2 regions of the Dactylosporangium sp. CS-047395 genome follow, and region 2 is predicted to be linked to the other one. Evidence: predicted binding sites of a transcription regulator. Region 2 holds the regulator's gene; the other holds the start of a gene.
The links. Region 2 encodes HrcA, which represses chaperone genes, less so after heat shock. Its sites were predicted from a motif close to GGTTNGCACNCTCNNNNNGAGNGTGCNAACC; they were not measured.
Positions count from the first base shown of each region.

Region 1 (7,140 bases), 640 kb from region 2:
GAGCACCACGTGCGCATCGCCGCCCGCCCGCAGGTCGGGCTGGTCCGGGTCCGGTTGTGGCAAGGGGCCGGGCCGCGGGTCGGCAAGCTGGTCTTCGACGGGCCGCTGAAGCTGCCTGACGCCAAGTTCAGCGTGGAGGAGGGCGGGGGGCTTTCGCGGTACGTCACGAAGGTCTCCAGCCACAGCCCGCGCGTCCTCATCGCGGTCGACGACCCCGGCCACGCCTCCCGCGTCGAGGTGGTGCTGGAGCCGGAGTTCGTGCCGCGCAGCGCCCAGGTCTGGACGGCCGGCGAGCCGCCGTTCCCGAAGCTCACCGTGGCCCCGACCGCACCCCGGCACCGGGCCGACGCGTTCGCCGACGCCCTGTCCGGGCACGACTTCGCGCGCAAGCGCCTGGCCGCCGCCCTGCTGGTGGTGGCCGAGGAGCGCCGGCAGCGCAACTCCGAGCAGAGCGTGGCGTTCTACGTCAACGACATCGTGGAGTGGCTGCGCTGGCTGAACGACCGGCTGACCTACGAGATGTGCCGGGACACCGGGCGGCACCTGATGGGGCAGCTCGGCCTGCGCCCGCCCGACGTGCTCGCCGACGACACGCTCAGCGACCTGCAGCGGCGGCTGGGGCATCCGCTGGTTTGAGCAGCAGCGCGGCCGGCTCGCCCTTGATGCGCGTGAGCGCCAGGAACGCGCTCCCACGTCCGTCGAGTCGCAGTTGTCGTCTCAGGTCGTCCACGTCGTGGGCGGAGCCGCGCTTGAGGATCTGCAGGGCGCCGATGTCGCGTTCCTTGAGCGCGGCGCGCAGCTTCTTGAGCGCGATGGGGAGGCGGTCGATGACCGTGTAAGGGCGGGCGAAAGGTGTGTGTTCCAGGTGGTTCGTGGTGATGTAGGCGATGGATTCGTCCAGCAGGTTGCCGCTCAGGGCGTCGGCCAGCTCGGCCACCAGGTGGGAGCGGACGACGGCGCCGTCGGGGTCGTAGAGGTAGGTGCCGACCGGGCCGACCGGGGCGCGCTCCTCGCCGGAGCCGGTGAGCTCGAACACGTCCTCGCCGCGGATGACCGTCGCCCGCCGCGGCGCCTCGGCGAGCGGGCCGCACCAGGCCGCCGCCTCGACCACGTCGCCGTCGACCGAGACCCACTCGCCCTCGGCGCCGGCGGGCAGCAGGGCGTGGTCGATGCCGGGGGCGAGCTTGAGCACCGCGTTGGGCACGCGGGAAGGCAGCGCGGTGACGAAGTCCCACGGCGGCGAGTAGGCGCGCGGGTCGAACACCCGCCGGCCGCCCGACGTCCGGCGGGCCGGGTCACAGAAGACCGCCTCGACGGCGACCAGGGGCGTGGTGGTGGCGTCGCGGGCTTCGACCAGTACACCTGGGAGCCCTAGGTTTTTGATGTTGGCTTCGGCGATCGCGGCCGTGCCGGGGTCGGCGTCCACCGCCAGCACCCGCATCCCGGCGCGCGCGAACGCGATCGTGTCCGCCCCGACGCCGCAGCCCAGGTCGGCCACCCGGCGCGCACCGGCGGCGGCCAGGCGGGCGGCGCGGCGGCGGGCCACGACGGATCGGGTCGCCTGCTCCAGGCCCGCGCGGGTGAAGAACATGACGGCCGCATCGGTACCGAACTTCGCCCGCGCTTTCCTGCGCAGCTCCGTCTGGGTGAGGGCGGCGGCGGCGAGGGTGGGCGCGAAGCCCTGAGCGCGTAACTTCTCGGCCGCGGCGAGCGGGTCACCGTCGGGCAGCAGGGCCGCGGCGGCCAGTGCTTCCTGCCCGGCCGGGCTCGTCAGGGCCTGCACGTCCTCGGGCTGCACGGGTTCCTTTGCTGGAGTCCGGGGTGATTTCGTGGCGTGTCTGGCACTCTAGTTGACGGAGTGCTAGCGACCGGCATAACCTCCGAGTTAGCACTCTCCTGTCGAGGGTGCCAGACATACCCGGCCGGGGCCGGCACCCGCGACGACGGCTTCACCGGGCTCTCGAATAGCAAGCTCGATACCCCAGGAGGGTATGCCCGTGACTACCGCGACGCAGGTTGCGATCAAGCCGCTCGAGGACCGCATCCTGGTCCAGGCCAACGAGGCTGAGACGACCACCGCCTCGGGCATCGTCATTCCGGACACCGCCAAGGAGAAGCCCCAGGAGGGCACCGTCAAGGCGGTGGGCCCGGGTCGCATCGACGACAAGGGCAACCGGGTGCCGATCGACGTGAAGGTCGGCGACACGGTGATCTACTCGAAGTACGGCGGCACCGAGGTCAAGTACGCCGGCCAGGAGTACCTCGTGCTCTCGGCCCGCGACGTCCTCGCCGTCATCGAGAAGTGACCGTTTTTCACTAGAAGCAGTGGCCACCGCCCCGGACCCGTGCGTTAGGCGCGAGGCAGCCGGGGCGGTGTCGCTTTGAAGGGAATCCACAAAGCATGGCGAAGATCCTGAGTTTCTCCGACGAGGCGCGCCACCTTCTGGAGCACGGCGTCAACCACCTGGCCGACACGGTCAAGGTCACGCTCGGCCCCCGCGGGCGCAACGTCGTCCTGGACAAGAAGTTCGGCGCCCCGACCATCACCAACGACGGCGTGACGATCGCCAAGGAGATCGAGCTCGCCAACCCGTACGAGAACCTTGGCGCGCAGCTGGTCAAGGAGGTCGCCACCAAGACCAACGACGTCGCCGGCGACGGTACGACGACCGCCACGGTCCTGGCTCAGGCGCTGGTCCGCGAGGGCCTGCGCAACGTCGCCGCCGGGGCCAACCCGGCCGGCGTCAAGCGCGGCATCGACCAGGCCTCGGCCGCGATCGTCAAGGCGCTCAAGGACAAGGCCACCCCGGTCGCGAGCCACACCGAGATCGCGCAGGTCGCCACCATCTCCGCCCAGGACGCCACCATCGGCGACCTGATCGCCTCGGCCATGGAGCGCGTCGGCCGCGACGGCGTCATCACGGTGGAGGAGGGCTCGATGCTCACCACCGAGCTCGACGTCACCGAGGGCATGCAGTTCGACAAGGGCTTCATCTCCCCGCACTTCGTCACCGACGGCGAGGCGCAGGAGGCGGTCCTCGAGGACGCGTACGTCCTCATCACCACGCAGAAGATCTCCGCCATCGAGGAGCTCCTGCCGCTGCTGGAGAAGATCGTCCAGAACAGCAAGCCGCTGCTGATCATCGCCGAGGACGTCGAGGGCCAGGCCCTGTCGACCCTCGTGGTGAACGCCATCCGCAAGACCTTCCGGGTCGTCGCGGTCAAGGCGCCCGGCTTCGGCGACCGCCGCAAGGCAATGCTGCAGGACATCTGCATCCTGACCGGCTCCGAGCTCATCGCGCCCGAGCTGGGCTACAAGCTGGAGAACACCGGCCTGGAGCAGCTCGGCACGGCTCGCCGCGTCGTGGTCACCAAGGACCTGTGCACCATCGTCGACGGCGGTGGCGACCAGTCCGAGGTCACCTCGCGCGTCGAGCAGCTGCGCAAAGAGGTCGAGGCCTCGGACTCCGACTGGGACAAGGAGAAGCTGAACGAGCGCGTCGCGAAGCTCTCCGGCGGTGTCGCGGTCGTCAAGGCCGGCGCCGCGACCGAGATCGAGATGAAGGAGCGCAAGCACCGCATCGAGGACGCCATCTCGGCGACCAAGGCCGCGGTGCAGGAGGGCATCGTCCCCGGCGGCGGCGCGGCCCTGGCCCAGGTCGCCTCGGTCCTCGACGGCGACCTCGGCCTCACCGGCGACGAGAAGGTCGGCGTGGGCATCGTCCGCAAGGCCCTCGTGGAGCCGCTGCGGTGGATCGCCCAGAACGCGGGCTTCGACGGCTACGTAGTGGTCGGCAAGGTCCAGGCCCTCGACTTCGGCCACGGCCTGGACGCGGCCACGGGCGAGTACGTCGACCTGGTCAAGTCGGGCATCGTCGACCCGGTGAAGGTGACGCACAGCGCTGTCGCCAACGCCGCTTCGATCGCGGGTCTCCTGCTCACCACGGAGAGCCTGATCGTCGAGAAGCCGGAGGCGGCTGAGCCGGCTGCCGGTGGCGGTCACGGGCACGGCCACGGGCACTCGCACGGGCCGGGCTTCTGAGTTTCTTGCTTTTTCGGGCCCTGGGCGCTGGTCGCCTGGGGCCCGTTCTTTTTCCTGCTTGGGCGCTGGGCTGGGGTGGTTGGGGCGATAAGTCGGGCGCTGGCGCGCCGTGACTTATCGGACTTTTCGCCTGACGGGGCATAAATCGGGTTGGTCGGATTTTCGGATGGCGCGTATTTGGACGTCCGGCGAAGTGGGGCAAATCGCCTGGGGAGCGGCTGTCACCCGGTCGGTTGATGCCGGAACGGCCTCCGCACGGCACCAGCACCGCGCCGCGCAAACGGGGGTGGTGCTGTGTCGCGCGACCGGGCGGCGCTGTGGCGAGCGATGGGTCAGTGCTGCGCCCGAACGGGCGGGGGGTGGCGCGGCGCCGCGCGACGGCGGGCTCTGGCCGCGTGATGGGGCGGTGCTGCGCCGATCGAGCGGCAGGTGATGCGGCGCTGCGCGACGGAGGTGCCGGCCGCGCGAGTGGGCGGTGCTGTGCCACGCCTCGAAGCCCATCGGCGCGTGCGGCGTAGTGGGCGTGGAGCGGGTTGGCGGCGCGGTCCGGCGGGCTGCCGCGTGGGCCTGGGCTGACAGAGCGATGCGGAGTGCAGCTGACGTAGGCGCGGGTTGGTGAGGCGGTGCGGACGGGGCGGTCGGGGGGAGGTAAGGCGTCGCTCGGTGTGGTGGGTAGGTCACGGGTGGGGCGGCGAATGATTAGGGACCCATTACGCAGCTTGGTGCGCTGCGGATGATCGCCGCATGCTGGAACCGTGCAGACTCGTAAGTTCGCCGCGTTGGCCGGGCTGGCCGCCGCCGGCACCGCGCTCGGGGTCGCCGAGATCGTGGCGATCTTCACCGGACCCGCCACGTCGCCGCTGGTAAGTGTCGGTGGCGTGGTCATCGACAGCGTGCCCGGTGAGGTGAAGGACCTTGCGGTCCAGATCTTCTACACGTACGACAAGCTGGCGCTCACCATCGGCACCCTCGTCGTGCTGGCCGCCATCGCCGCCGGGATCGGGGTGTTGGCGGCGCGGAGGCGGCTCTGGGGGTACATAGGGATCGGGCTCTTTGGTGTTGTGGGCATTGCCGCCGCGCTGAGCAGGCACAACTCGCCCTGGTATGCCTTTGTGCCCACGCTCGTCGGGGCGGTGGCGGGTGCGGCGGTGCTGCGGTGGCTGCTGACGCACGAGGCGGGCGACAATGCCACGGCGGAGGAGCGGCGGTGGTTCCTGCGGGCGGCCGGGTACACCCTGGCCGGAGCCGCGGCCGTCGGGTTCTTCGGGCGCTGGTGGTCGACGCGGCGCGGGGTCGAGGCGGACCGGGAGGCGGTCAACCTGCCGACCGTGGCGCCGAACAGCGTGGCGCCGCTGCCGCCCGATGCCGACGCCAAGGTGCCCGATCTGGCGCCGTTCGTCACGCCGAACAAGGATTTCTACCTGATCGATACGTCGCTGGTGTCGCCGCAGCTCACGACCGAGGACTGGAAGCTGCGCATCTACGGCAAGGTCGAGAAGGAGCTCACGATCAGCTGGGCCGAGCTGCTGCAGCGGCCGATGATCGAGCGGTACATCACGCTGGCCTGCGTCTCCAACGAGGTCGGCGGCGGGCTCATCGGCAACGCGAAGTGGCAGGGGGTCCGGGTGGCCGACCTGCTCGCCGAGGCCAGGCCGCGCGCCGGGGCCGACCAGGTGGTCAGCCGGTCGATCGACGGGTTCACCGCCGGGACGCCGACCGACGTGCTGCTCGACGGGCGCGACGCCATGCTCGCGGTCGCCATGAACGGGGAGCCGCTGCCGGTGCAGCACGGTTTTCCGGTGCGGATGGTGGTGCCCGGCTTGTACGGGTACGTCTCCGCCACGAAATGGCTCGTCGAACTGGAACTGACGTCGTTCGCCGATTTCGACGCTTATTGGATCAAGCGCGGATGGTCGGCCAAGGGCCCGATCAAGACCGAATCGAGAATCGACGCGCCGCGCGACGGGAGCAGTCCGCACGCCGGAGAGATCACGATTGCCGGCGTCGCCTGGGCGCAGCATCGCGGCATTTCCAAGGTCGAGGTCCGGGTCGACAACGGGGCGTGGCAGCAGGCGACGCTCCTGCCGGTGCCGTCGATCGACACCTGGCGCCAGTGGACCCTGAAGTGGCAGGCCACGCCGGGGCAGCACCGGATCACCGTGCGCGCGACCGACAACGGCGGCGACACCCAGACAGACGCCGTGGCGCCGCCGGATCCCGACGGCGCCACAGGCTGGCACTCCATAAGTATCGAGGTCAAGTAGCCCTAACGGGCGGCGGTGCGGGACCGGGAGTTGCCGGCCGTCACCTGCGGCCGGCGCTGCGACGGCACGCCCGGCGCGGGGTGCGTGGGGCCCGGACGGCCCGGCACCACGCGCAGCGGCTGCTGAGCGCCCTGGTTGGGGGCCGGCGACGGCGCGGTCGGGCGCAGGCCCAGCTTCGCCTCCAGGCGCGCGATGTCCACCCGCTGGTGGCGGCGGTCCGACGCGTCCTCCCAGCCCAGGGCCAGCAGGCGGAGCCGCTCGCCCTCGGTGAAGCCGCCCCACACGCCGTACGGCTCGCGCGTGGCCAGAGCCTGCGCGGCGCACTCCGCGCGGACCGGGCAAGCCCGGCAGACGTTCTTGGCGGCGGTCTCCCGGCGGCCACGCGAGGCACCGCGCTCACCGTCGGGGTGGAAGAACTGGGCGCTGTCCCGTCCGCGGCACAGGCCGAGTCGCTGCCAGTCCCAGATGTCCGCGATCGGACCGGGCAGGCGAGTCACATTCGTCATTCGCTCCTCCTTCCAGGCGTGCGGCCTGGAATTCGCGCGTCGCACAATCTCTGTACAACGCGCGAGACCGCCACAGGTAACGGCATGTCGTCGGTCAATTTCTCGTAGGCCAATCGCGGCAAAACCACGTCTAGATCTCGCCATTTCGTGTTTCTCTCTTTGAGAGAGAGGAGCACGACGGTGCGTACGATTTTGGTGTGTGTGCGAACACAGGTCGCGGCACAGACGGTCGCCGCTGCCGCGGCCCGGCTTGGAGTGGCACACGCGGTGCGGACCGCCGTCACGATGGTCGAGGCCCTGGCGCGTCTTTCTGAGCAGCCGGCCGACC
Region 1 covers NZ_CP192015.1:10,531,057-10,538,196, reverse strand. Annotated here, with positions in the region: gene ACQP00_RS49130 (hypothetical protein) at 1-636, shown strand, start outside; gene ACQP00_RS49125 (THUMP-like domain-containing protein) at 596-1,798, opposite strand; gene groES (co-chaperone GroES) at 1,992-2,306, shown strand; gene groL (chaperonin GroEL) at 2,402-4,042, shown strand; gene ACQP00_RS49110 (molybdopterin-dependent oxidoreductase) at 4,798-6,306, shown strand; partial or broken gene ACQP00_RS49105 (WhiB family transcriptional regulator) at 6,447-6,812, opposite strand; gene ACQP00_RS49100 (helix-turn-helix domain-containing protein) at 6,993-7,140, shown strand, end outside.
Region 1: the regulator HrcA is predicted to act here: its motif matches at 1,884-1,914, upstream of groES (co-chaperone GroES).

Region 2 (7,140 bases):
GGCCCGACGACCAGCGTGATCTCGCCGGAGGACGGGAGGGGCACGGCGGAGAGCGGTACCGAAGCCTCCTCATGCAGCACCAGCACCGTTCCCGACAACGAGAGCTGCCGGGTCGCACACGCCGTGGAGACCGCCGGAACCCAGGCGCGCCGCGACTGCTTCGCCGCCTCCCGGGCCGTTGCCTGCCAGCGCAGCAAGGGCCGCTCGTCCTTCCAGCGGGCGATGCTCCGCGCGGCCTGCCAGGGCACGATGCGGTCCACGCCGACCTCGGTCAGCAGTTGTACCGCCAGCTCCGCCCGCTCCCCCTTCGCGATGCCCTGCACCACGGTCAGCGACGGGTCGGGTGCGGGTACCGACGAAGGCTCATCCAGAGACAGCGTCAAAGCACCCTTGCGGGCCGCGGTGACCTCGCCGCGGACCAGGCCGCCGGCGCCGTCGGACAGCAGCAGGGCCTCGCCCGGGAGGAGGCGCTGCACGTCGGCGGCGTGGTGACCCTCCGGGCCGTCCAGGACGTAGGACGGGCCCGGCGGAAGGGCAGGGACCAGGAAGAGCGGCAGGCTCACGCGTGGCCGTTGAAGGCGTCGCGCATGCGTGAGAAGAAGCCGCCCTGCTTCGACAGCTCGGCGACCTCCTCGCCCCGGGTGCGGGCGAACTCGCGCAGCAGGCGCTCCTGCTCCGGTTCCAGGCGGGTCGGGGTGCGCACGTCCAGGTGGACGTAGAGGTCGCCGCGGCCGGCGCCGCGCAGGTGCGGAACGCCCTTGCCGCGGATGCGCAGGGTCGAGGTGGGCTGGGTGCCCGCCTTGACGTCGACCGTCTCCTCGCCGTCCAGGGTCTTGATGGTCAGCCGGGTGCCGAGCGCGGCCGCCGTCATCGGGACCGTGACGCGGCAGTGCAGGTCGTCGTCCTTGCGCGAGTACACGTCGTGCGGGCGCTCGTGGATCTCGACGTAGAGGTCTCCGGGCGGGCCGCCGCCGGGGCCGACCTCGCCCTGCTGGGCCAGGCGGATGCGCATGCCGTCCTCGACGCCCGAGGGGATCTTGACGGTGAGCGAGCGGCGGGTGCGGACCCGGCCGTCGCCGCCGCACGTCGCGCAGGGGTGCGGGATGACCGTGCCGAAGCCCTGGCAGGCCGCGCACGGGCGGGCCGAGACGACCTGGCCGAGGAAGGTGCGCTGGACCGACTGGACCTCGCCGCGGCCCTGGCAGATCTCGCAGGTCTGCGGGTGGGTGCCCGGCGCGGTGCCGGCGCCCTGGCAGGTGGTGCAGACGACGGCCGTGTCGACCTGGATCGGCGCCTCGACGCCGAACGCGGTCTCGTGCAGGTCGAGGTCGAGGCGCAGGATCGCGTCGGCGCCCGGGCGCACGCGCGGGCGCGGCCCGCGGGCGGACTGGGTGCCGAAGAAGGCGTCCATGATGTCCTGGAAGCCGACGAACGCGCCGCCGGCCGGGCCGCCGGCGCCGCCGCCGCTGGGCGCGAGGGGGTCGCCGCCCAGGTCGACCATCTCCCGCTTGCGGGGGTCGGACAGGACCTCGTAGGCGGCGTTGATCTCTTTGAACTTCTCCTGCGCCGCCGGGTCGGGATTCACGTCCGGGTGGAATTCGCGGGCCAACCGCCGGTAGGCCCGCTTGATCTCATCGGCTGTGGAGTCCCGCTTGACGCCGAGAATCCCGTAATAGTCCTTCGCCACTGAGTCCTATGCCCCTGAGATAGATGTCAACTCTGTGCCAGCAGGTCGCCGACGTAGCGTGCCACGGCCCGCACGGTCGCGATGTTTCCGGGGTAGTCCATGCGGGTCGGGCCGAGCACGCCCATCCCGCCGACCACCATGGTGCCGGGTCCGTAGCCGGTCGCCACGATCGAGGCGGTCCGCAGGTCCTCGATCTCGTTCTCGTCGCCGATGCGCACCCGGGTCATGCTGGGCTCGACCTCGCCGAAGAGCTTGAGCAGGATGACCTCCTCCTCGAGGGCCTCGAGGATCGGGCGCAGCGAGCCCTGGAAGTCCAGCAGCCCGCCGCGGGCCAGGTTCGCGGTGCCGGCGAGCGCGATGCGCTCCTCGGTCCGCTCGACCAGCGTCTCCAGCAGCACCGTGGACAGCGCCGTCATCGGCGGCCGCAGGCTCGGCGCGGTCTCCTCGACCAGGGCCACGACCAGCGGCGGCGTCTCGGCCAGCCGCTTGCCGACGAGCTTCTCGTTGATCATGCGGCGCAGCTCGGTGACGTCGTCGGCCAGGATCGGGCCGGGCAGGTCCACGAGGCGCTGCTCGACCCGGCCGGTCTCGGCGATCATGACGACCATGAGCCGGGTGGTGGAGATCGGCACCAGCTCGAAGTGCCGCACGCTGGCCCGCGACAGGCTCGGATACTGCACCACCGCGACCTGCCGGGTCAGCTGGGCGAGCAGCCGGACTGTGCGGTGCACCACGTCGTCGAGGTCGACCGCGCCGATCAGGAACCGCTCGATGGCCCGGCGCTCGGCCTGGCTCAGCGGTTTCACCCGGGAGAGTTTGTCGACGAACAGCCGGTAGCCGGCGTCGGTGGGCACCCGCCCCGCACTGGTGTGCGGCTGCCGGATGTAGCCCTCCTCCTCCAGGACGGCCATGTCGTTGCGGACCGTCGCCGGGGAGACCCGCAGGTTGTGCCGCTCGACGAGCGACTTGCTCCCGACCGGTTCCTGGGTGGCGACGTAGTCCTCGACGATGGCGCGAAGCACTTCGAGCTTCCGCTCGTCAAGGCCCATGGCACCTCCTCGAGGACTGGCACTCCCAACTCGTGAGTGCCAGTCTACGTCAGTCGCGCGAGGGCACGCGATGATCGTTTGGCGCACGATAGTCGGCAGTAAGGCTGGGCTGCGCAAAAGTTGTCCAAAAGACGTCATGTCGTGTCGCTGGCGCCACTTGATCGATGCACCTACCGTGGCCCCCATGAGTGAACCACCTCGCCCCCCGGGGGACTACGGCATGCCGCAGGACCCCAACTCCGGGTACCTCCCGCCGTCCAGTGGTGGCGGGGCCTACGGCACCCCGCCCACCTCGGGCGCCGGCTACGAGCAGCCGGGTTACCAGCAGCCGGGATATCAGCAGCCCGGCGGCTACCAGCAGCCCGGATACCAGCAGCCGGGGTACCAGCAGCCCGGTTACCAGCAGCCCGGCGCCTACGGGCAGCCCGGTGCGCCGGCCGGCTACGCCAACAGCGACGAGAAGACGTGGGCGCTCATCGCCCACTTCGGCGGCATCATCGTCGGCTTCATCGCCCCGCTGGTCGCGCTCCTGGCCAAGGGCAACGAGTCGCCGACGGTCAAGGCGCACGCGAACGAGGCCCTGAACTTCCAGATCACCTGGGGCATCGCCATGATCGTGGCGGTGATCGTCTCGATCTGCTCGTTCGGGATCCTGTTCTTCCTGCCGTTCCTCGTGTGGATCGTCATCATCGTGTTCGGCATCCTCGGTGGCATGAAGGCCAACAACGGGGAGCTGTACCACTACCCGATGACCATCCGCCTGATCAAGTAAGCCGCACGCGTCCGGCGCGGGCTCTCACGTCAGAGCCCGCGCCACGGCGTCGGCGAGCAGCCGGCCCCGCAGCGTGAGCACCGCCCGGCCGGCCGCGAAGGCCCCGGGATCGAGTTGCCCGTCGGCCAGGCAGTCCCGCGCGCCCGCCAGACCGGCCGCGTCCAGCGCATCGAGCGGCAGCCCGTCGGCGAGCCGGATGCGCAGCAGCACGTCCTCCATGTGCCGTTCTTCCGCCGTCAGTACTTCCCGTGCCTGCCCCGGCGACGCCGAGTCCGCCAGCCGCGCCGCGTAGGTGTGCGGGTGCTTGACGTTCCACCAGCGCACCCCGCCGACGTGGCTGTGCGCGCCCGGGCCGAGCCCCCACCAGTCCCCGCCGCGCCAGTACAGCTCGTTGTGCCGGCACGGCGAGTCCGTCGACCAGTTCGACACCTCGTACCAGCTGAAACCGGCCGCGTGCAGGGCCTCGTCGGCGGCGAGGTAGCGGTCGGCGGCGACGTCGTCGTCCGGGTAGGGCAGCTCGCCGCGGCGCATCCGCGCGGCCATCCGGGTGCCGTCCTCGACGATGAGCGCGTAGGCGCTGACGTGGTCCACCCCCGCGTCGATCACGGTCGCCAGGGAGGCGGCGAAGTCCTCGGGCCGCTCCCCCGGCGTGCCGTAGATCAGGTCCAGGTTGACCCGCTCGAACCCGGCCGCGCGGGCCTCGGCGGCGGCCGCGGCGGGCCGGCCCGGGGTGTGCCGGCGGTCCAGGACGGCCAGCACGTGCGGGGCCGCCGACTGCATGCCGAGCGAGATCCGGTTGAATCCGGCCGCCCGCAGCTCGCGCAGGCCGGCCGGGTCGACCGACTCGGGATTGGCCTCGGTGGTCACCTCGGCGTCGGCGGCCAGGCCCCACGTGCGGTCGATGCCCTCCAGGATCCGCCCGAGCTCGGCCGGCGGGAGCAGCGTCGGGGTGCCGCCGCCGAAGAAGACCGTGTCGACGCGGGGCGGGCCGACCACCTTCGCGGCCAGCGCCAGCTCGTCGAGGACCTGCTCCGCGTAGCCGGCGCTGAGCACGCCCTCGCTCGCCGTGTACGTGTTGAAGTCGCAGTACCCGCACCGGGTCGCGCAGAAGGGCACGTGGACGTACACGCCGAAGCCGCCGCGGCCCGCCCCCTCCGCGACGCCCGGGGGGAGGGCGCCGTCCCGGGGTACCGGCTCGCCTTCTGGTAGTGCTCCTGGCATTTCACTAGTGTGCCCGCATGTCTCTGGTGCGATCCGAAACGGCCCGGGGCGTGGCGACCCTCACCCTGGACAGCCCGCCCAACCGCAATGCGCTGTCCACGGCGCTCATCGAGGAGCTCCTCGCGGCGCTGGCCGCGGCGGACGCCGACGACGCGGTCCGCGCGATCGTGCTCACCCACACCGGCCCGGTGTTCAGCTCCGGCGCCGACCTGAAGGAGACCGCGGCCGCCATCGGCTCCGGCAAACCGCCGATCACCCGGCTCGGCGACGTCCTCGCCGCGATCTGGGAGGGCCGCAAGCCGGTCGTGGCGCGGGTCGCGGGCCCGGCCCGGGCGGGCGGCCTCGGCCTGATCGCCGCCGCCGACATCGCCGTGTGCAGCACCGACGCGACCTTCGCGTTCACCGAGGTGCGCATCGGCGTGGTGCCGGCGGTGATCTCCACCACAGTGCTTCCTCGCCTCTCCTCACGAGACGCCGCCGAGTTGTACCTCACGGGCGCCACCTTCGACGGCCCGCGCGCCGAGCGGATCGGGCTGGTGACCGCGGCCGTCCCCGCCGAACAGCTCGACGAAGCCGTGGCCGGCTACGTGGCCGCCCTGGTCCGTGGCGCCCCCGGGGCCCTGGCCGGCACCAAGGAGCTGCTGCGCAGTCGGCGGGCCGACACGTTCGGTGACGAGATCCGGGCCATGACGGCCCTGTCCGTCTCCTACTTCGGCTCACCCGAGGGCCGGGAGGGCATGCTGGCGTTCCGGGAGAAAAGGGACCCGAACTGGGTACCCGACGGCGCCGCCTGACGCTGTTCGCTGGCTTCCGGCAAGTACGCTGTTCGCTCTACCGGGAGGTGATCAGCATGCGCGCGCGACGAACGGTGACGATCGCGGCCCTGGCGGCCGTGGCCGTGGCGCTGTGCGCGTACGTGGTCATCAACAAGGTCGGCAAGGACCTCCCGCTGACCATCGCCACCGGCCGGGCCTGCGTGGTCAACGCCGGCAACGCGGCCGTGGGGACCTCCGGCGACGCCGCCGAGGTCGAACTCGACACCGAGCAGCTGGCCAACGCGGCCACCATCACCGCCGTCGGGCTGACCCGCAAGGTCCCGCACCGCGGCCTGGTCGTCGCCCTGGCCACCGCCTGGCAGGAGTCCAAGCTGGAGAACCTGACCGGCGGCGACCGCGACTCGATCGGGCTGTTCCAGCAGCGGCCGAGCCAGGGCTGGGGCAAGCCGGAGCAGATCGCCGACCCGCGGTACGCCGCGAACGCCTTCTTCACCGCCCTGCTCAAGGTCAAGGGCTGGGAGAAGATGCGGGTCACCGACGCCGCCCAGGAGGTGCAGCGCAGCGCCCACCCCGAGGCGTACGAGAAGTGGACCGACGAGTCCGAGACCATGGTCAAGGCGCTCAGCGGCGAGGTCACCGGCGCGGTCGCGTGCAGCGTCACCGAGGAGGCCAGCCGCGGCCCGGAGGCGGTCAAGTCGCTCGGGGCGAGCCTGAAGCTGGACTGGGGCCCGGTGAAGACCGCGGACGTGCAGAACGTCGTCGGCGTCGCGCTGAAGGTCAACGAGGCGAAGTCCGGCTGGCAGTACGCCCACTGGCTGGTCGCCCACGCCCAGGACCAGGGCGTCAAGCGGGTCGTCTACGGCGACATGCAGTGGACGGCCGCGAGCGGAGCGTGGGCGCACGTGACGGAGCGTGGCGATATCGACGCCGGTCCCGGCGGGGAACGGGTCGTCGCCGAGGTCTACTGAAGACCTTGACGTTCCGCGCGACCAGCGGGTTGTCGCCCGATCGGACATTGTCAGGTGGCCAACTCCCGAATCGGCCGCCCATGCACCTCGCGTTACCATCGGTCGTTCGAGACAACGCGAGCGCAAGACAAAGGTAAGGGGAGGACATGACGTCCGCTGCACCCGACTACGGCGGTCTCACCGGCTACGAGCCGATCAGTGAGGCCGACCGCAAGGAGTTCCTGGACAACGGCTTCCTGCTCGTGCGCAACGTCCTCACCGAGGACCACCGCAACCAGCTCGAGGCCGCGATGGACCGGGTCTACGAGGAGGAGAAGGCGGCCGGCTCCAAGAGCATGAAGAAGGACGGCACGCTCCACCTGCTGGGCTTCCTCAACCGCGACGAGCTCTTCGGGCACCTGCTGACCCAGCCGACCATCTTCCCGTACATGTGGGGCCTGGCCGGGTGGAACATCTACACGCACCACAACCACCTGGACGTGACCCCGCCCACCTCCGAGGAGGAGCCGCCCTCGTGGGGCTGGCACCAGGACGGGTACCGCCAGAACTCCGACCCGGAGACGATGGACCCGAACCTGCCGCGGCCCATGTTCTCGCTGAAGGTCGCGTACGTCATCTCCGACTTGTCGGAGACCGGCCGGGGTGCCACCAAGGTCATCCCGGGCAG
Region 2 covers NZ_CP192015.1:9,893,641-9,900,780, forward strand. Annotated here, with positions in the region: gene ACQP00_RS46265 (16S rRNA (uracil(1498)-N(3))-methyltransferase) at 1-563, opposite strand, end outside; gene dnaJ (molecular chaperone DnaJ) at 560-1,687, opposite strand; gene hrcA (heat-inducible transcriptional repressor HrcA) at 1,714-2,736, opposite strand; gene ACQP00_RS46280 (DUF4870 domain-containing protein) at 2,921-3,508, shown strand; gene hemW (radical SAM family heme chaperone HemW) at 3,533-4,729, opposite strand; gene ACQP00_RS46290 (enoyl-CoA hydratase-related protein) at 4,747-5,523, shown strand; gene ACQP00_RS46295 (hypothetical protein) at 5,580-6,473, shown strand; gene ACQP00_RS46300 (phytanoyl-CoA dioxygenase family protein) at 6,620-7,140, shown strand, end outside.